DNA from 3 places in the Cellulosilyticum sp. ST5 genome. Region 2 is predicted to be linked to each of the others. Evidence: riboswitches for the same ligand, from Rfam matches in the RefSeq annotation. Region 2 holds a riboswitch; each other region holds the start of a gene.
The links. A riboswitch is a leader RNA that binds a small molecule or an ion and turns the genes downstream of it on or off. The one in region 2 is predicted to bind S-adenosylmethionine.
Positions count from the first base shown of each region.

Region 1 (6,902 bases), 2.3 Mb from region 2:
GAGTATGTGTTCCTAGTGGTGTTACTGAGGTGGAAAAAAAGGCGGTAGAAGATGCTACAAAACAAGCAGGAGCCAGATATGTTGATACGATAGAGGAACCTATTGCAGCAGCTATTGGTGCAGGCATAGATATTTCGCGTCCATGTGGAAGTATGATTGTAGACATAGGTGGGGGAACAACGGATATAGCAGTTATTTCATTAGGAGGAGCAGTTGTAAAAAAATCCTTAAAAATAGCCGGAGATGAGTTTGACGATACTATTATTAAGTATATGAGAAAGAAATATAGCCTTCTTATTGGAGAAAGAACAGCAGAAGAGATAAAAATTAATGTTGGAAGTGTATTTAAAAGAGAAGTTCCAGCCGAAATAGAAATTAGAGGTCGTAACTTAGTATCAGGATTACCAAGAAATATGGTAGTAACTTCAGAAGAAATTAGACAGGCCTTAGAAGAACCAATAGCAAGTATTGTTGATGGTATCCGATCTGTGCTAGAAATAACACCACCAGAATTAGCTTCTGATATTTCAGATAGGGGAATTGTGCTTACAGGTGGTGGAAGTCTTATTCAAGGTCTTGATCAGCTTATTTTGCAGGAGACAGGAATAAATGCAGTGATTGCAGATGATGCTATGTCATGTGTAGCTATCGGAACAGGTATGTGGGTTGAATATAGATATGCTAAAGGAGTAAGAGAAAGAGATTAAAAAAAGGAGGCCTTTAGATGGTAAGAGGACTTTATACAGCTGCCACAGGTATGAATGTACAGGCAAAAAGGTTAGAGATTATTTCTAATGATCTAGCTAATACAACGACTACTGGATATAAAAAAGATGTTGCAGTAGTTTCTTCTTTTCAAGAAGTATTAATGACGAGATTAAATGACACTCAAAACCAAGTGCCTAATAATGGACCAATAGGTAATATTACTTATGGGGCAAAGATTGACGAGGTCTATACAGATTTTACTCAAGGTTCAGTTATTTCAACAGGGGAAATGGTTGATGTGGCTATTCAAGGAGATGGCTTTTTTGTAGTGCAAACTCCAAATGGAGAAGCTTACACAAGAGATGGTAATTTTTCTATTAATCAATATGGAGATTTAGTGACTAAAGAAGGCTATCCTGTTATGGGATTAGATGGTCCCATTACTTTAGGCGAAGAATTTCTAGCCACTGGTGGAGATGTAGTGATTAGCAGTCAAGGAGAAGTAACATTAGATGGTCAGTATATTGATACCTTAGAATTAGCTAGATTTGAAGACAGTAGGGCATTAACAAAAATGGACAATAACTTATATAGTAGTACGGCGGCTAGGCTGCCTTTTGAAGGGCAGCTCATTCAGGGCTATTTAGAATCAGCCAATGTTAATCCTGTAACTGCTATGGTAGATATGATTACCGTTTCAAGAGCATATGAAACAAATCAAAAAATGATTCAAGTACAAGATAGTTTACTTGGTAAAGCTGTTAATGAATTAGGTAGAGTATAGGAGGAAGAATATGATTAGAGCATTATATACAGCGGCTTCAGGTATGACCGCCCAGCAACTTAATGTAGATACCATTTCTAATAACATGGCTAATGTTAATACAGCAGCTTATAAAAAAGAAACAACTAACTTTAAAAGCTTGCTCTATACAACGATGGGAGAAGCTAATGATCCTAATGCACAGGCGGCACCTACAGTTAAACAAGTAGGGCATGGTGTACGTGCGCTAGCTAATTCTAGAGATTATACAAATGGCATTCTTCAAGAAACAGGTAATGAATCAGACCTTGCTTTAGTTGGAAATGGTTTTTTTGCTATTGGTCAGACAGATGGTTCTGAGGTTTATACTAGGGATGGTAGCTTTAGATTTGCTATGATTCCTGATGAAGGAAGTTATGCGTTAGTTACAGCCGATGGGCATCCAGTACTATCTACAGAAGGTGAGTCTATTGTAGTAGGGACAGAAATTCCTATGGATAAGCTTGAAATAGGGCAAGATGGAAATATTTATTATTTAGATGAGACAGGACTCGAAATGGATGTAGCTCAAATAAGAATTGTTCAATTTGCTAATAGAGCAGGACTTGAGGCTGTAGGAGATAACCTTTATAAAGAAACACCAGCTTCCGGAGAGCCTTTAGCAGAGGTTGATGATGATGGATTGACTAAAACAACGATTCGTACAGGTTACCTAGAAGGTTCTAATGTGCAAATAGCACAGGAAATGGTTAACTTAATTATTGCTCAAAGAGCTTATGAAATTAACTCAACAGCTATTAAAGCAGCCGATGATATGTTAGGACAAGCTAATCAGCTTAAGAGCTAAGGAGGATAGCTAGATGGAAATTTCAGGGGTTTCAAGTCTATTAGATTTGCAAAAGCAAGTAGCTACGGAGTCTGCTGATACAGCAGGAACAAAAGATTTTGAGGCTATTTTATCAGAAGCTATGGCAAAGAAAGATGACACAGAACTAAAAGAAGCTTGTGATGAACTTGAAGGTTATATGCTCAGCATGATGTTTAAGCAAATGAAATCATCTATGCTTTCAGGGGATAGTTTGATAGCTAAAGGTGATTATGAATCTATGTTTGAGGATACTTACATCAATAATTTATGTGATGAAATGGTTAAAGCAGGGGGCATCGGTCTTTCTGATGCTATGTATAAACAAATGACCAATACATATGCTGCTCAAATGCAGATTAGTGATGAAAATAAAGCAGCAATGGCTAATGAAGCTATCAAAACCGAAGAGGAAGTTTAAGAAATGTTCCTCTTGTTGACAATAAAAAATAATAATGTTAAAATAAATCGAAAATAGAATAAAAATTCTTATCCAGAGAGGTGGAGGGACAGGGCCCTATGAAACCCGGCAACCTAGTTTAAAGCTAAGGTGCCAATTCCCACGTATTTATTACGTAAGATGAGGATGACTGTGCGAACGCTAACCCCTCATTTTTAATGAGGGGTTTTTTATATGGTTTTCTGTCTTACACAAAATTAAAGGAGGCTATGATATGGCAAAAAGATTATTTACTTCAGAATCAGTAACAGAAGGGCATCCAGATAAAATTGCTGACCAAATCTCTGATGCAGTTTTAGATGCTATTTTTGCGCAAGATCCAAATGCAAGAGTTGCTTGTGAAACAGCACTTACAACAGGTCTTGTATTAGTAATGGGAGAAATTACAACAAATTGTTATGTAGATATCAATAAAACAGTTCGTGACACTATTAATGAAATTGGTTACAACGCACCAGAGTATGGTTTTGACGGACACTCATGTGGTGTAATTGTAGCACTTGATGAACAATCAGCAGATATTGCTATGGGTGTCGACAAAGCTTTAGAAGCTAAAAAAGGTGAGATGACAGATGATGCAATTGAAGCTATTGGCGCAGGGGATCAAGGAATGATGTTTGGCTTTGCTTGTGATGAAACACCAGAACTTATGCCAATGCCAATTTCACTTGCTCATAGATTATCAAAACGTTTATCAGAAGTACGTAAAGATGGTACTTTAAATTATCTTAGACCAGATGGTAAAACACAAGTTACTGTGGAGTATGATGGAGATACACCAATAAGAGTTGATGCAATCGTTGTTTCAACGCAACACGCAGCAGAAGTAACCCAAGAACAAATTCATGCAGACATTATGGAATATGTTATTAAACCAATTGTTCCAGAGAACTTATTGGATGCAGATACAAAATATTTTATTAATCCGACCGGACGTTTCGTAATTGGTGGACCAGTAGGAGACTCAGGTCTTACAGGACGTAAAATCATTGTAGACACTTACGGGGGTTATGCAAGTCATGGTGGCGGTGCTTTCTCTGGAAAAGATCCAACTAAAGTAGACCGTTCAGCAGCTTATGCAGCTAGATACGTAGCTAAAAACATTGTAGCAGCAGGTCTTGCTAAAAAATGTGAAATTGAGCTTGCATATGCTATTGGTGTAGCACAGCCAGTATCAGTACTCGTAAATACACATGGTACAGGTGTTGTTAGTGATGAAGTATTAGTAGAACTTGTTCGTAATAACTTTGACCTTAGACCAGCAGGTATTATTAAGATGTTAGATCTTAGAAGACCTATCTACAAACAAACAGCAGCTTATGGACACTTTGGTCGTATTGATGTGGATTTACCATGGGAAAGAACTGATAAAGCTGAAATATTAAAAGCTGCAGCAGAGAAGTAGGCGACTAGAATATAATCCGTATAGGAAAGCTTTGGTTGAATCCTGCTGTCTAGAGTGCCTTTTAGAAGAGTATATGAATTGTGAGATGAGAGAGTAAGAGAGTGATTAAAATAAAAAAGCGTTGTTACGAGGAAAAATCGTAGCAACGCTTTTTGCATGAACAAGAATTAATATTACAACTACATTACAATTATTAATTAATCATAAATTCTAGTGGTATCGAAATCTAAATGTGCTATAGTATTCTGTATAAATAAAAAATATTTTATTAATTTGGTTTATGGAGGGGATTTGTAATGAAGAAAAAAGTATTAGCCTTATTGGTAACATTTGTAATGATGTTTACTATGGTAGGTTGTAATGCTCAAGGTGTAGAACTAATTAATGAGTTAAAGACAGTTTCTACATGGGAAGCGATGGAGACAAAAAGTAATTTAGACGTAAGCTTTACTTATCAAGGAGAATCATTTAAGGCAAATGCAGAAGTTGTAAGTTATTCAAATAGTAAAGACTTACAGATGGAAGCTACTATGACTATTAAGAATGTTGAATTTTCTGGTCAAAAGATTGACGTTACAAAAGCACCATTTAAAATTTCACCTATTAAATTCTATATGGATGGTATGAAGTTCTATGTAAGTACAAGCTTTATTAAAGATGTAGCGGCTATGGCAGGTGTTGATCCATCAACATTAGTAGATGTAAGTAAAGACTATTTAGCTCTTGATTTAACAAGTGCTATGGAAATGTCAGGAATGAGCAAAGAGCAAATAACGAAACTATCAAGTCAAGGTTTTGATATTTATGCTAATTCTAAAGTAGAGGTTCCAGTTACCAAAAAAGATAACACTTATACTGTTGAACTTAAAGATTCACAATTAGTAGATGCATTCTTTGATCTTTGTGCAGAAGCTATTGATGCACAAGCAGCTACATTAACAGAAACTTATAAAGCAATGGGTCTTACAGATGACCAAATCAAAGAAGCTCTTGCACAAGCAAAAGCTATTTATGGACCAGAAACAAAAGCTATAATTAAACCTATGGTTACTGGTAGTACTGCAAAAGCAAGCTATACATTCAATAAAGATAGCTATGTAGCTGATATGTCAGCCGCTATTAAAGTAGCAGTAGATAAAGAAAAATTTGATATTAGCGTAGCTGAAAAATCAGAAGTGAAAAAAGTAGATAAAAAAGCAATTACTTTCCCAACAAGTGTAAAAGTATACACTATGGAAGACCTTATGGCTATGACTACACCTAGTCAAGTTATTGAAGTAGCACAAAAAGATTGTATTGTAGAAAAAGGTGTAACATATGTACCTCTTAAAGCTACTTTAGCTAAGGTTGGACTTACAGTAGGTTATGATAGTAAAGCAAAAACAACTTATATTAAAGAGTTAAATAATATGCCTATCAAATCTATTGTTAAAAAAGGTGTATCATATGTTTCAGTAGACCAACTTGCTGAACTTGGCTTGGTATGTGAAATTACAAAATAACAAATGTAAGAAAACGAATAAGCTACAAAGTAAAAATAGGAACCGTTAAGTATATGGTTCCTATTTTTTATGCTACATTTAATTTAAATGCGTATGAGTTAAAAGAAGAAAGGCAATAATTTTCATAAAATAGTAAGCCATTGTGACCTAAATGTGGATATGTTATACTTTTTAAATAAAGTTGTGGACAAGATAAATGGATAAGAAAGCAAAGTGGTGAATAAATTGAGCGAACAAGTGGTTTTAGAAGCGACAATAGAAGATATAATTTATCAAAATGCAGAAAATGGTTATACTGTTTGTACCATAGAGTACGAAGGAGAAGAGCTTTCTTGCGTGGGAGAAATGGCAGGTATTTATGCCGGAGAAGAAGTTAAAATTGTAGGAAGCTGGAGCACACATCCCATATATGGAAGGCAAATAAGAGTAGAAATGCTAGAGAGAAGTATGCCTAAGACGGTACAAGGAATGGAAAAATATCTAGCTTCTGGTGTCATTAAAGGCATAGGGGCCAAGACAGCAAAGAAAATTGTCAAGCATTTTGGGTTAGATACTTTTAGAATAATTGAGGAAGAACCACTCGTACTTGCTCAAGTAAGTGGCATTAGTGAAAAAAAAGCACAAGAAATCGGAGAAATTTTTCATACTCAGTATGAATTGAGACGTGCTATGCTATTTTTACAAGAATATGGGATTACACCTACTTATGCGATTAAAATATATAAGCAGTATAAAGATAAGACTACAGAGGTCGTTAAGAATACGCCGTATCGTTTAGTGGATGATATATTTGGTATTGGCTTTAAGAAAGCAGATGAGATTGCTTTTAAGGTAGGGATAGCAAGAGATGATCCTCATCGTATAAAAACAGGTATTTTATATGTACTTAATAGCTTTTCGGCTAATGGACATACTTATGTTCCTAGAAATAAATTGTTAGAAGAAGCCATGAAACTATTACTACCAAATGAATATAATGATTATGTACAAGCAGATGAATATGAGCATCCATTACTTGAAAATGCACTTTTGGAGCTTACCTTATCTAAACAAATTATTATTAAGAATTACGATGTGGTACCTTGCATATTCCTTTCATATCTTTATTACAGTGAACAGGCTGTAGCTAGAAAACTTATTGATTTAGCCGCTCTGTATCAAGCAGATAGTCAGTTAGATGTAGAAAAAGAGCTGATTAA
Region 1 covers NZ_CP132338.1:4,539,355-4,546,256, forward strand. The annotation lists gene QTL86_RS21655 (rod shape-determining protein) at 1-707, shown strand, start outside; gene flgF (flagellar basal-body rod protein FlgF) at 725-1,492, shown strand; gene QTL86_RS21665 (flagellar hook-basal body protein) at 1,503-2,318, shown strand; gene QTL86_RS21670 (rod-binding protein) at 2,332-2,757, shown strand; SAM riboswitch class I at 2,823-2,923, shown strand; gene metK (methionine adenosyltransferase) at 3,011-4,201, shown strand; gene QTL86_RS21680 (hypothetical protein) at 4,498-5,703, shown strand; gene QTL86_RS21685 (ATP-dependent RecD-like DNA helicase) at 5,920-6,902, shown strand, end outside.
Region 1: it holds a riboswitch for S-adenosylmethionine, as region 2 does, so the genes downstream of both, metK (methionine adenosyltransferase) here and QTL86_RS09715 (methionine ABC transporter ATP-binding protein) in region 2, are expected to answer to the same signal.

Region 2 (6,902 bases):
TGCTCCTCTGCCATAACTACCTGTTTATAAGGATTAAGAATCTTAGCACTTTCCCCCATAAATCTAACACCGCAAAAGATAATCAGTTGTTCTGGTCTATCCATGCATACTTTGCTTAAATAATAAGAATCTCCTACGTAATCTGCTATTTCTTGCACGGAATCATCTACATAATAATGTGCTACAATAAGTGCATTTTTTTGTTTTTTTAAAGACCTAATTTGCTCTATTGTATTAACTACATTCATTTTCTCGCCTCACTTATCAAGTTATACTTTATTTAATATAACATCATCCTCTTAAATAATCAATACATGTGTAAAGACACCTACTAAGTCATTTTGTTGAATTCAAATTTCTTCCTATTTAATGTTATTAATCTCATAGCATGGTACTAAATAAAAAAGAGCTGTTGTATTAACAAATAAAATTGCTAATACAACAGCTCTCTATCATTAATTTAAGCTTACCACTGAACCTTGGTACTTCTCTGCAATAAAGTCTTTTACTTCCTTGCTTCCTAAAGCTTCAATAAGTGCTTTAATATCTTCTCTATTTTCGTCGCCTTCACGTACAGCTAAAATATTAGCATAAGTTTGGGCCATTAAAGAATCTGCTGCCTCTTTTGCTAGAGCATCCTCTTCTACATTAAGTCCACCTTGAATAGCATAATTACCATTAATAACTGCAAAATCCACATCTTGAAGTGTACGTACAAGCTGAGCTGCTTCAATTTCTACTATTTCAATGTTACGAGGATTTGAAGTAATATCTGTTTTAGTTGCTGCTAAACCTGCTGACTCATCTACAGTAATGATACCTAAATCTTGAAGAAGCATTAAAGCTCTTGCCTCATTAGTTGTATCATTGGGTACCGCAATTTTAGCTCCATCTTTGATATCATCTATACTAGATGATTTTCCTGGATAAATGCCAAATGGCTCATAGTGGACAGCTGCTACTGATACAAGATGTGTACCATTCTTACTATTAAAATCATCTAAATAAGGTTTATGTTGAAAATAATTAGCATCTAATTCTTTATTTTCAAGTGTTAGGTTAGGCTGCACATAATCTGAAAACTCCTTAATTTCAAGATCATAGCCTTTTTCTTTCAAAATAGGTTTTGCTACTGCTAGAATCTCTGCGTGTGGTGATGTAGATGCTCCTACAACAATTTTATTACTTGCTTCACTTTTGCCACAACCTGCAAGAAGTGAAAGTGATAATACAGCTACCAAACTTAAAGTTAATAATTTTTTCATTTTATTTCCCCCTGGTTTTCATTAAGATTTATTTTCTTTTATCTTGCTTTGTTGCTATTTTCATACCTATACCTTGAATACATTGAACGATAATGACTAATAAGATTACCGTTACTAACATCACTTCTGTTTGATAACGATAAAAGCCATAACGAATGGCAATATCTCCAAGACCACCACCACTTGTAAAGCCAGCCATTGCTGAATAGCCTAAAATAGTTGTAGCTGTAATAGAAGCACCTATCCATAAAGAAGGTTTCGTTTCAGGTAACATCACTTTCCAGATAATTTGAAAAGGTGTAGCTCCCATAGAAAGAGCTGCTTCGATAATGCCGTGATCTAATTCTTTAATAGAAGACTCTACCATTCGCCCGATAAAAGGGGCTGCTGCTACAACTAAAGGTACAACAGTTGCTGTTGACCCTATAGTGGTTCCCACCACCCATCTTGTAAAAGGTTGAATAAAAATAAGTAGAATCAAGAAAGGTACTGAGCGTGTTATATTGACTATCACATTTAAAATGCTGTTAAGCCATTTACTAGGCAATAAATTTCCTTTTTCTGTAACAACTAAGGCTATACCCAAAGGTAAACCTATCATATAAGCTAATAAAGTAGAAAATAAGGTCATGTATAAGGTCTCGAATATCCCTATTGTAATGGTTTTAATCATTTCAACATCCCACATTTTACATAACCTCCTCTACAATTAGTTCTCTTTGTCTTAAGTAATCTAAGACACGCATTGCTTGACTTGTATCCTCTGGCAATTGAAGTACCATTTGTCCCATTGCTTTATCTCCTACCTGTTTCATATCTGCATAGATAATATTGACATGAGCCTTACACTCTAAAATCATACTTGCTATAGCTGGATCATAAGCTGAACTGCCATCAAAAATAATGCGTGCACATTTCGTGCCTATGTACTGACTAGGTGGCATGCCATTTGGATAAACGAGTTGCTGCCCTACTTGACTTTGAGGATGAGTGAACACTTCTTCTACTGTTCCAACCTCTACAATTTGACTATCTGCAATAATGGCAACATGAGAACAAATCTCCTCTACAACCTTCATTTCGTGGGTAATAATAACAATGGTAATACCAAACTTCTGATTAATTTCTTTTAGCAATGCTAAAATAGATTGAGTTGTACTTGGGTCTAAGGCCGATGTGGCTTCATCACATAAAAGCACCTTAGGATTAGTAGCTAATGCCCTAGCAATGGCTACTCTTTGCTTCTGCCCTCCTGAAAGCTGTGAAGGATATGATTTCGCTTTATCACTTAACCCAACTACCGCTAATAACTCTTTAGCTTTTTCTCTTGCTTCTTTTTTCTTCATACCTGCAATTTCTAATGGAAAACAAACATTATCTTCTGCTGTACGTTGCATCAACAAATTAAATTGTTGAAAAATCATACTCATAGACTGCCTGGCTTTCCTAAATTCTACCGCACTTAATGTACCTAAATCTTTTCCATCAAAGTATACTTTACCTTTGGTTGGCTCTTCTAGATAATTAATACATCTTACGAGGGTACTTTTTCCAGCGCCACTCATACCAATGATGCCATAAATGTCTCCTTTATAAATATCTAAGTTAACATCTTTTAATGCCGTGAATGTTCCTTGATCTACTGAATAGGTTTTACTTAAATTCTGTAAAGATATAATTGGCTGATTGAATACTTTCTCCATTTTTTCCTCCTTCTAGAAACAAAGTAAACCTCTCTTATTTTTAATGATCACTAAAAATAAGAGAGGTTTACTTTGCTTTGATTCATCCGCCCTTATCTTCCAGAACCTTAGGTTCTGCAGGAATTAGCACCTTTCACTTAAGTGTGGTTGCTGAGGTATCCTAGGGCCTGTTCCCTCCACCTCTCTAGATAAGCTTTTCTATTGATACTTAGTATAATCATGTTAATTTGAAAAGTCAAGAAATAATTTCTATTTTTTTCTAATCATCTTTAATTTGCTTTCTACTAATGCTAATACTTCTAACGCATCTTCCCTGCGGCTTACTACATCATAGCGATCCATATCAATGACTACAACTTCACTGGCATGATAATGACTCATCACCCATTCATCATATCCTTCCCATAGTTGTCTATAATAAGCTTCAAGCTGTGCATCTAATTCATAGCTTCTACCACGTTTCATAATACGCGATAGCACTGTTTCAAATGATCCCTTTAAATAAATCATTAAATCAGGTGCTTTCTTAGGAAGTTCCTTTAACTCTTGCATCATATTATCTAACAAACGATCATACATTTGAAATTCTAAATCCGAGATTCTTCCTAGGTCATTATTAACTTTAGCAAAATACCAATCTTCATAAATACTACGATCAAGTACGTTATTATCATGATACAATGCACTTTTAATACTTCTAAAACGTGTATCTAAAAAATGTAATTGTAATAAAAAGGGATATCTTTTCTTTTCTATTTCTTCTTCACTTGAAGTATAAAAAAGAGGTAAAATTGGATTATTATCTACACTTTCATAAAATACTTCCGTTCCAAAATGCTCTCCTAAAAGCTCTGCAACACTGGTTTTTCCCAGACCTATCATCCCACCAACAACTAGCAACATTCTTCACCTATCCTTCTCACTTATCTCAAAACAACTTCTTCTATCATAAGTGTTTACATAATCATTGTCAATTGATTGATAGGCATGTTTCATTTGGACTTATTTTCATAACATTATAGACTTACTTTTAAAATCATAACCTTCTGCTATTGCTAAATCACCTATCATCTATTTACAATTCTTTATTATCTATTATCATGTGATTACATCAAAAAACTGTGTTTAAAAGCTCTCACTTTTAAACACAGTTTTCTATCTTACTTCCAATCTTTCAAAATGTTGATATTACTTGCTTCATAAACTGTATCACGCCTAAAGTTACCAGTTTCTTCATCATAAACACAATCAAATGTCATCATACCTGCTCCAGCTTTATACTGAACTAATACATGTACTCTTTCATAATCGTTATAATCTATATAAACTAAATATTCTAAGCCGCCTAATTGAATATAACTTTTTTCAAATAACGGATAAATATCATCACCTTTTTTGACAACTAAGGTCCAAACTTGGCCATCATCTAAAAAATAACTGCCATCATCCGTTATTTCTCCTTGACAGTAGACCTCAATGGTTTCATTGCTACCATCTAAATCAAAATCTACATCAAAACTACTAAAACGATTTAAACCTTCTAAATATGTAGCATCTTGAATAGGTGTAATCATTTCGCCTGAATGGGGCATCCCCATATCATCTGTTTCAAGCTTTAGATATTCAATACCTTCATGACCATTTTTCCCATCTTCAGCTATAACATAGTCAATACTTTTATTTTTGTAGGTCACTGTAATCATAATCTGCGGAATACCTTCTGGTCTTACAGCATACAGAAGTAGACCATAACCTTCTGGTGTTCCTTCTTTTGCATATAAGGTATCTTTTGCAATAAAGCGTTCACCTGTATACTCTACTTTGCTAATTGTAATTTTTGAACCGTTATATTTGGGTATAATCATTAGATTATCTTTTGTATCCATCTGTTTATAGGTTTCTACCTGAGGTAAGCTATTGATGGCTTCCTGATCTGGCGCATTAATAACTAGCCCTAGTTCAGTAATATTGTTATTATATTTTTCAAAAGCGCTATTATAGCTACTTTCTGTTGTTTCTGCTGTGGCGGTAGGTGACGGGCTTTCAATTTCCTGTGTTGGCTTTGGCCCATTCTCCCCATTACAACCTACTAAAAATGTACTTACAATTAAACTCATAATGAGAAAAACTGCCCATTTTCTTTGCTGTCTCATTGTCCATCTCCCTTCCTGTTATTGCGACTTTATATACTTCCTCTTATTGAATCTTACCACTAATCCTAGGTTTATTCAACACTATTCTAGTCAATATGCCTATCCCCTATGAAAATCAGCACTTTTTCTAATCATAAATAACTTTTTATCTCTTAGAAAAAACTCATTACACACCCCATAATACCACCAAGTAAAGCGCCTAACCATACTAGCCTATTAAGTTCTTTATTCATAATCTCAAGAATTAAATTTTCCATTTCTAAAGTATCAAATGCCATAATGCGTTCTTCTATCATCTGAGCTAAATCTAACTTTTCAAGAGCAGTACTAAGCCCATTTCTTACCAAACCTTCATAAGATTTAATGACTACTTTTTTGATGATGTCTCTATAGGGATCTAGCTTGGTTACCCAATCTCCCACCGAGGTTTCTTTCAGGTTATTACTTTCCTCCTCTACAGCTTGTCTTATAATTCCTTCTGCTTCATCTACAATCATTTGAGAAATAGCCGGTTCAATCTTATCACCTAGACTATCTAACATTTGGTCTTTTACTAGAAAACTCATAGGTCCTAATAAGTGGCTTAATGCACCACCTTTTAACGTTCCTATTAATTTATCTACAATAATCTTGCCTAGTTCCATATTAACAACCTTTGTGTAAATAAGAGAAGTGGCATTTTCTTCGGCTTCGCATAATAAAAAAATAGCCCTTTCTTTACCCAAAAATTCGTTTCCTATTTCTCCTAATTTTTTGTCATTAGCTTGGTACGTGTCAATATAGTAGTCTACCTTTTCTTCTAATCTCTCATATATTTCTGGTTTTAATAGTGCTTTTCTAAATACTTCTTCATTTAAAAGCTCTCTACTCACTACTCTTCCTATACTTTTGGCAAGACGTTTTTTTTCTTTTGGAATAACTCCTGGCGTAAAAGGTAGTGTATAACCTCCTATAGTAATTGGATTTAATGGTCTAAATAACATCTTAATGGCAATACCATTTGTAATATAACCAATAATAGCACCTACTAAAGGGCCTAACAAAAAGTTCCAGTTCATCTCTTTCTCATCCTTTCCCTATGTATCTTTCATAAGCCTGTTGATTCTAACTTATTTTCTTACTTATTTCTAGTATTTCCCTTTTATTTACGACTCATACTTTATTTATCAATTAGTTTGTTTATACCATAGATTTATTAAAATTTCATGAAAATAAAGTGTAAAATAAAAGAGAAAGTATTCCCTCTATAAAGAATACTTTCTCTTTTATTTACTAATCTAATTTAACACACTAGGATGCTACAAAAATCTAAAGCTCTCTACAATACTTTCATAAATAGCCTGGGCCCATTTGTTTGTAAAGGCCGTACTATTAAGCAAAGCTGCTTCTGCTGAGTTACTAATAAATCCTGTTTCAATCAGTATTGCTGGCATATTGCTTGTACGTAAAACATATAAGTCTGAACGTGCTTTAATCCCCCTATTAATCATGCCACATTTATTAACTAAAGCGTTTTGTACAATTTGAGCCACTTGTTTTCCTCTTGTATCTGTAGTACTAGGGAAGTACAGTGTTTCCGATCCTCTAATCGAAGCTGAAGCTGAATTATTATGAATACTTACAAATAAATCCGCCTCGATATCATTCGCTAAAGTTGTTCTAAATTGGAGCGTCGGATAAACATCTGTTTCTCTTGTCATATAAACTTTAATTTGTGAATCGGCCTCTAATAACTTATAAAGTGCCATGGCTTGCTTATAGTTAATCCCTTTTTCTGTTAT
Region 2 covers NZ_CP132338.1:1,990,042-1,996,943, forward strand. The annotation lists gene nadA (quinolinate synthase NadA) at 1-248, opposite strand, end outside; gene QTL86_RS09705 (MetQ/NlpA family ABC transporter substrate-binding protein) at 456-1,265, opposite strand; gene QTL86_RS09710 (methionine ABC transporter permease) at 1,294-1,953, opposite strand; gene QTL86_RS09715 (methionine ABC transporter ATP-binding protein) at 1,955-2,968, opposite strand; SAM riboswitch class I at 3,058-3,163, opposite strand; gene QTL86_RS09720 (deoxynucleoside kinase) at 3,218-3,871, opposite strand; gene QTL86_RS09725 (hypothetical protein) at 4,129-5,121, opposite strand; gene QTL86_RS09730 (DUF445 domain-containing protein) at 5,274-6,179, opposite strand; gene QTL86_RS09735 (N-acetylmuramoyl-L-alanine amidase) at 6,420-6,902, opposite strand, start outside.

Region 3 (6,902 bases), 1.9 Mb from region 2:
ATCTTGATCTACATCATTTCCCGCATGAACGGCTCTTGTTTGAATTCCAAATTCATTTCCATATTTTCTTTCTGGCATATCTCTTCCCCCTCCTATGTTAAACAAAAGGACTACTACCCTTTGTTAAAATGTATAATTTATAAGCATACTTTCTAGTTTTCAAAACGCTTTATTAGGATTTAATATTTGATTGGTATCAAATGCTCTTTTTAGATTTCTCATTAAGGTGATTTGTACTTCATTAGCATAATCTAAGTAGTACTTTAACTTAGTTAACCCTATGCCATGCTCTCCCGAAGGAAGTCCTCCTAATTCAGCTGCTTTTTGGTACAGGTCCTCAAGCACTAGCTGTAGTTTTTCTTGCCACTCCTCCTCCTTAAGTGTCCCTTTAATAATACATAGATGTACATTACCATCTCCTGCATGACCAAAGCTTTGAATAGCTACTTGATGGCGGTTTGAAATTTCTTGTGTATATTTTACAAACTCAGCACTTTTATTAATGGGTACCACGATATCAATGGGCTCTTGTACAGAGACACTTTCTACAGCTTTTACAATGGCACCTCGGATTTGCCAAGTTCTCTTAAAGCTCTCTTCATCCTCTAATACCAAGAAATCTAGAGCATTATGCTGATAGCATAACTCTCTTACCTTTTCATAGTTATCCCTTACATAACTTGCAGTATCTCCATCAAAGGTAAAAATCAAATATGCATTACCTTTATGAGTAGGAAACTCAATCTTTAAATACTGCTCTGATAAACTAATGGCTTCTTTTTGGACAAATTCAATAGCTGCTACATCTATACCTGAAGCTTTGATATCTAGTACTGTATCTATTCCTTCTTCTAAAGTTTGATAGGGCACAAGTACACTTCTTGCTATTTGTGGTTTAGGAATAAGCCTGAGCTTTGCCTCTGTAATAATACCCAGGGTTCCTTCTGAACCTATAAGTAAATCTTTAAGGTCTAGCCCTGTACTGTCTTTTATATTTTTGCTTCCCAGCTCTACAATGCTACCATTGGCTAAGACAACCTCTATGCTTCTGACATAGTCTCTTGTGACACCATATTTGACAGCTCTCATGCCACCTGCGTTGGTGCTGATATTACCACCTATGGTAGAAGCTTTCTCTCCTGGATCTGGTGGATAAAATAATCCATTACTTTCTGCAAAGGCTTGAACCTCTTCAAGTAAGACACCTGCCTGAACTGTTAATGTCATAGTCTCCTTATCTAAATGCTGTATACGATTAAGTTTGGTCAGATCAATGACAATACTGTCCTCTGTGGGAACTGTCCCTCCTGTAAGACCTGTCCCTGCCCCTCTTGGCACTACTGGAATATGATGTAGGTTAGCAAAGTCTAAGACTTTGCTAACCTCATCTGTAGAAGCTACAATGACTACTGCTGCTGGTTTTACTTTAATATGGCCAAGATGGTCTGAATAATATTTTTCATCTATGCCTGCTGTAATGACCCTATTTTCATCTTCAATTAATGCTTTCAGTTGCTCGAACATTTTTATCCCCCCTCTTTCACCATATTTATAAACACTTTAGTTGAAGCTTTGTTGGTTTATTTCCCCCACTTGGTGGTATACCACTCTGGTTTTTGGAAACCACTAAATTGATATTCACTACTTTCGATTACTTTATTAAAGGCTTCAGACTCAACAATCTCTAAAATGTCTTTAGCAAACTTACTGTCTACCTCACTTGTTCTTACTGCGATGATGTTCTTCATATCCTCTACTAAGACTTCTTTGTAGATTGCAGTATTTAAATCAATGCCTGCGGATAAAGCATAGTTACCTGGAATAGCTGCTAAATCTGCACTATCAAGTGTTCTTGGAAGCTGCGCCGCTTCTACTGGTGTAATCTTTAGGTTAAGTGGATTTTCTAGTACATTTTTTTCACTAAACTGAGCTACTTCTACTGTTTCATCAATCTTTAATAAACCTGCTTTTTGTGCTTCTAATAAAGCACGTCTTAGATTTGTTACATCATTAGGAACTGTAAAGGTAGCACCCTCTGCTACTTCACTAACATCTTTATACTTGTTAGAGTAAAATCCAAGCCCTGCTGTTGGAATATTAATGAGCTTTGTAAGCTCTAATTGATGCTCTTTCTTGAAGTTCTCAAAGTACACATTATGTTGAAATACATTAACATCTACTTCACCTTTTCCTAATGCTAAATTAGGCTGTACATAATCACTAAACTCAATAATTTCTACTTTATAGCCCTTCTCTTCAAGTGATGGTTTAATCGCATATTTCACCATGTCTCCATAAGGTCCTGGGCAGGTTCCAAACTTAATAGTTGTTTTTTCTACTTGTGTGCTTTGACTTACATCACTACTTGCACCAGCTGTACTTGCTGCTCCTTGTGATCCACTTCCACAGCCTACTAAAGTTCCAAGTCCTAAAATGATTGCACCTATTCCATAAACTAATCTTCTTTTCATATATTCCACTCCCCATATTTTTATTTTTAAATTTTTATAGCTTCTTAAACCAACTTACTTTTTAGTTAAATTAACGGCTATCCTTTCTCCCACCATTTGAATAAGCTGCACTACTACCACTAATAAAATAACGGTAATAATGAGTATATCTGTTTGATAACGTTGATAGCCATAGCGAATAGCTAAGTCACCTATTCCGCCACCACCGACAGTTCCCGCCATGGAAGAATAACCGATGATACTAATTAATGTCACAGTAATAGCTCTTACAATACCAGGTAAGGCTTCTACTAATAGCACGTCAAAAATAATATATTTAACACTAGCTCCCATAGCCAGTGAAGCTTCTATCACACCTTTATCTATTTCAGAAAAAGCACCTTCTACAAGTCTTGCTAAAAAGGCTACTGCTGCTACTGTAAGTGGTACGGTTACTGCCTTTGCTCCTATAGTGGTGTGTAATAAAAAATCTGTAAAAGGATAAAGTAGGACCAGCAAAATAATAAATGGAATGGAACGAATAATATTAATCACAAATCCAGAGATTGCATTAACCACTTTATTTTTGTGTAACAAAGGAGAAGCTGTGATATAAAGTAATAAGCCAAGAACCGTCCCCAAAACGATTGCAATAATCATGGATATCCCTACCATGTAAACAGTTTCTGTTGTTGCCTGCCATAGAGCTTCTATTAATTCACCTGTTTTCATGCGATTTCACCCTCCTTTGGAATAATTAATTCTATTTCTTCAATATTTTCTCCTATATACTTAAGTGCCTCATTAATAGCTTTAACTTCTCCCTCTATACTAACTACCAAGACACCCACTGGCTTTTCTTGAATGTAATCAATGTGACCATGTAGAATGTTAAGTACAACATCATACTTCTTGTTGGTATAAGCAATAATAGGCTCTAGGCTCTTGTCACCCCTATAAGTCAGCTTGATGATTTCCCCCTTCGCTGCATTAATAATCTCCTCTGGTACCTTTATCTGAGTCTTTACTAATCTTTTGGTTAATGCTGATTGGGGACTAGCAAATAACTCGTAAGCGCTATTAACTTCTACAATTTCACCTTGACTCATTACTGCTACTTTTGAGAACAACCTTTTAGCTACCTCTAGTTGATGCGTGATAAACACAATAGTAATCCCCAACTTAGCATTAATTCCTTTTAAGATATCCACAATTTCCTCAGTTGTTTGCACATCTAATGCAGAAGTTGCTTCATCGCAAAGTAAAATCTTTGGATTCGCTGCTAAAGCTCTTGCTATACCTACCCTTTGTTTTTGCCCACCACTTAAACTAGCTGGATAAACATTTTCTTTATCTTCTAGGCCCACTAGCTCAAGTAATTCTTTAGTTCTAGTTTGCCTTTGAGCTTTAGGGTAATCCTGGACTTTAAGAGCAAACTCTATATTCTCCCCTACTGTTTTTCTTGAGATTAAATTAAAGTGTTGAAAAATCATGCCGATTTTCTTTCGTAATCCCCTAATCTCTCTAGAAGAAAGTTTTGTTACATCCTCTCCCTCTACAAAAACACTGCCTGAAGTAGGCTTTTGTAATCCATTAATGGTTCTTACTAAGGTGCTTTTACCTGCGCCACTCCCCCCAACTATTCCAAAGATTTCTCCTGGTTCTATATGAAGTGATACATTACTAACGGCATTAACGATTTGATTTTTTTGTTTAAAGCTTACATTTACTTGTTCAAAACGAATCATTGTAGCACCTCCTAAAAATGTTTTTTTATTTGCGTTAATCTCTCTAAAGCTAGCTCTAGTGTTTCTGGTTTTTTAGCAAAGTGGAAACGTATATATTGATTAACAGGTTCTTTGAAAAAACTAGAACCTGGTACAGCTGCTACGCCTACTTCTTTAATAAGTCTTTTTGCAAATTCGTAGTCTGATGAAACACCAAATTCTTCAATATCAACCATGACATAATAAGCACCTTCTGGCTTAAAGTACTTAAGTCCTATGCTATCAAGCCCTGACAAGAACAACTCTCTTTTCTTTCCGTATAACGCTGTAAGTTCTTTATAGTAGTCATCTTCTAATTTAAGTCCTACTGTTGCAGCTTCCTGAAGAGGGGCTGCTGCTCCTACTGTTAAAAAGTCATGTATCTTTTTACATTGATCAATAATAACCTTCGGTGCTATTACATAACCTAATCTCCAACCTGTAATGGAATAAGTCTTTGAAAGTGAACTACAAGAAATAGTTCTCTCAAACATGCCAGGTAGCGATGCAAAGTAATGATGTTTATATGGTTCAAAAACGATATGCTCATAAACTTCATCTGTAATGACATAAGCGTCATACTCTTTAACAAGCTGTGCAATGTCTAGTAGCTCTTCTTTAGTAAATACCTTTCCAGTTGGATTAGATGGATTACAGAGAATCAAAGCTTTAGCACCTGCTTTAAAAGCTGCTTCAAGTTCCTCTTTATCAAAGTTAAAGGCAGGTGGTTTAAGTGGAATGTAAATGGGCTCAGCTCCACAAAGCACTGTATCTGCTACATAGTTCTCATAAAAAGGTGAGAAGATAGCAACTTTGTCACCGCTATCGCAAATAGCCATCATAGCTGTCATCATGGCCTCTGTACTACCACAAGTGACTACGATATTTTCATCTGGGTTTAATTTAATCCCCATAAAATGTTCTTGCTTCTTGGCTAAAGCTTCTCTAAAATTTTGTGCTCCCCAAGTCACTGCATATTGGTGCGGCCCCTCTATGGCTACCCTTTGTAATTCTTCTATTAATGCCTTAGGTGGATCAAAATCAGGAAAACCTTGTGAAAGGTTAATAGCCCCATGTTGATTAGCAATACGCGTCATCTTCCTAATCACGGATTCTCCAAACCCATCTAATCTATGACTTAACTTACTCATCTTGTTTCCTCCCTTTAATTAACCTTGATCTTGTAGTTTCTTTCATTTTTCCGTGTTTTTCTGCCTACTTCATTTAAAAGTAATATTTTACAAACTATAAAAGCTGCTTTCTTAAGATAAGAAAGCAGCTTTTAAAATTCACTATGCTACATACTCTTATCTTCCAAACCACTTCTGGTTTGCTGGAATTAGCACCTTGAGCATTTTATAACATGTTCAGGTTGCCGGGCGTCACTGGGCCAGTCCCTCTGCCTCTCTGGATAAGAAATTATTCACTTGGTTTTATTTCCTAGTTGTTTTATATGTTTAGTAGTATATTTTTATTTTTTTAAATTGTCAACTATTTTTTAATATATTTTTTTATTTTATTTTCTTTTTAATTTCCCTTGAAGTTACTAGGAATTTCTTTTTTTATAGAACCATTAATGGATAAGTTTTATTTATTATTATTTTCTTATTTGCTTTAGTCTTTGACTATCAATAACTTTTTCTTTTTGGACTGTCACATTTTTAATTCCTTTAAAATAAATATATTTACTAGGAATTAAATTTGATGTATACTCTCTTTAATTTAAAAAATTTGATATATTGTAAAATTTATTACCAATTTAAAGGAGGTTATTTTATGAAATTTGAATCAAAGGTTATCCATGGTGGTATCTCTGAAGATGCCTTTACAGGCGCAGTTAATATTCCTATTTATCAAACATCTACTTTTAGACAAGAAGGGATTGGTAAACATAAAGGCTTTGAATATGCACGCACAGGTAATCCTACAAGACAGGCTTTAGAAGAACTTATTAAAGATCTAGAAGGTGGCATCGCTGGTTTTGCTTTTGCTTCTGGTTTAGCCGCTCTTTCTACAGTCCTTATGCTTTTTAAAACAGGAGACCATATTCTTCTATCTGATAATGTCTACGGTGGTACTTTTCGAGTAGTCGATAAGGTATTCGTTCATCTTGGCATTTCTTATTCTCTAGTAGATACTTCCGACCTTGAAGCTGTTCAAAAAGCTATCACGCCTACTACTAAAGCCATCTTTATTGAAACACCTACTAATCCATTAATGAAAATCACAGACCTATCAGCAATTAGTACACTTGCCAAAAGTCATAACCTCATTTCGGTTGTTGACAACACGTTTTTAACCCCTTATCTTCAACGTCCTATAGAACACGGCATAGACATTGTTGTTCATAGCGGCACCAAATATTTAGGCGGACATAGTGATGTGGTTGCTGGGCTTGTAGTTGTTGCTCATGAAGACCTTAAAGAACGACTTGGCTTTTTACAAAATGCTGTAGGTGGGATACTTGGTCCCCAAGATAGCTTTTTACTTATAAGAGGTATTAAAACATTGGCTATTAGATTAGAAAAGGCTCAAGCTAATGCTAAAGCGATTGTTGATTTCTTACACACTCTACCTCAGGTAAGTAAAATCTATTATCCAGGTTTAGGCGCTATGATTTCTTTTGAACTTAGTGACCCCGAGGTCGCTCTAAAGCTCGTAGAAAATGTTAAACTCATTGCTCTGG
Region 3 covers NZ_CP132338.1:3,939,248-3,946,149, reverse strand. The annotation lists gene QTL86_RS19005 (trans-sulfuration enzyme family protein) at 1-78, opposite strand, end outside; gene QTL86_RS19000 (FAD-binding oxidoreductase) at 160-1,524, opposite strand; gene QTL86_RS18995 (MetQ/NlpA family ABC transporter substrate-binding protein) at 1,581-2,471, opposite strand; gene QTL86_RS18990 (methionine ABC transporter permease) at 2,526-3,182, opposite strand; gene QTL86_RS18985 (methionine ABC transporter ATP-binding protein) at 3,179-4,198, opposite strand; gene QTL86_RS18980 (pyridoxal phosphate-dependent aminotransferase) at 4,210-5,367, opposite strand; SAM riboswitch class I at 5,521-5,634, opposite strand; gene QTL86_RS18975 (trans-sulfuration enzyme family protein) at 5,993-6,902, shown strand, end outside.
Region 3: it holds a riboswitch for S-adenosylmethionine, as region 2 does, so the genes downstream of both, QTL86_RS18980 (pyridoxal phosphate-dependent aminotransferase) here and QTL86_RS09715 (methionine ABC transporter ATP-binding protein) in region 2, are expected to answer to the same signal.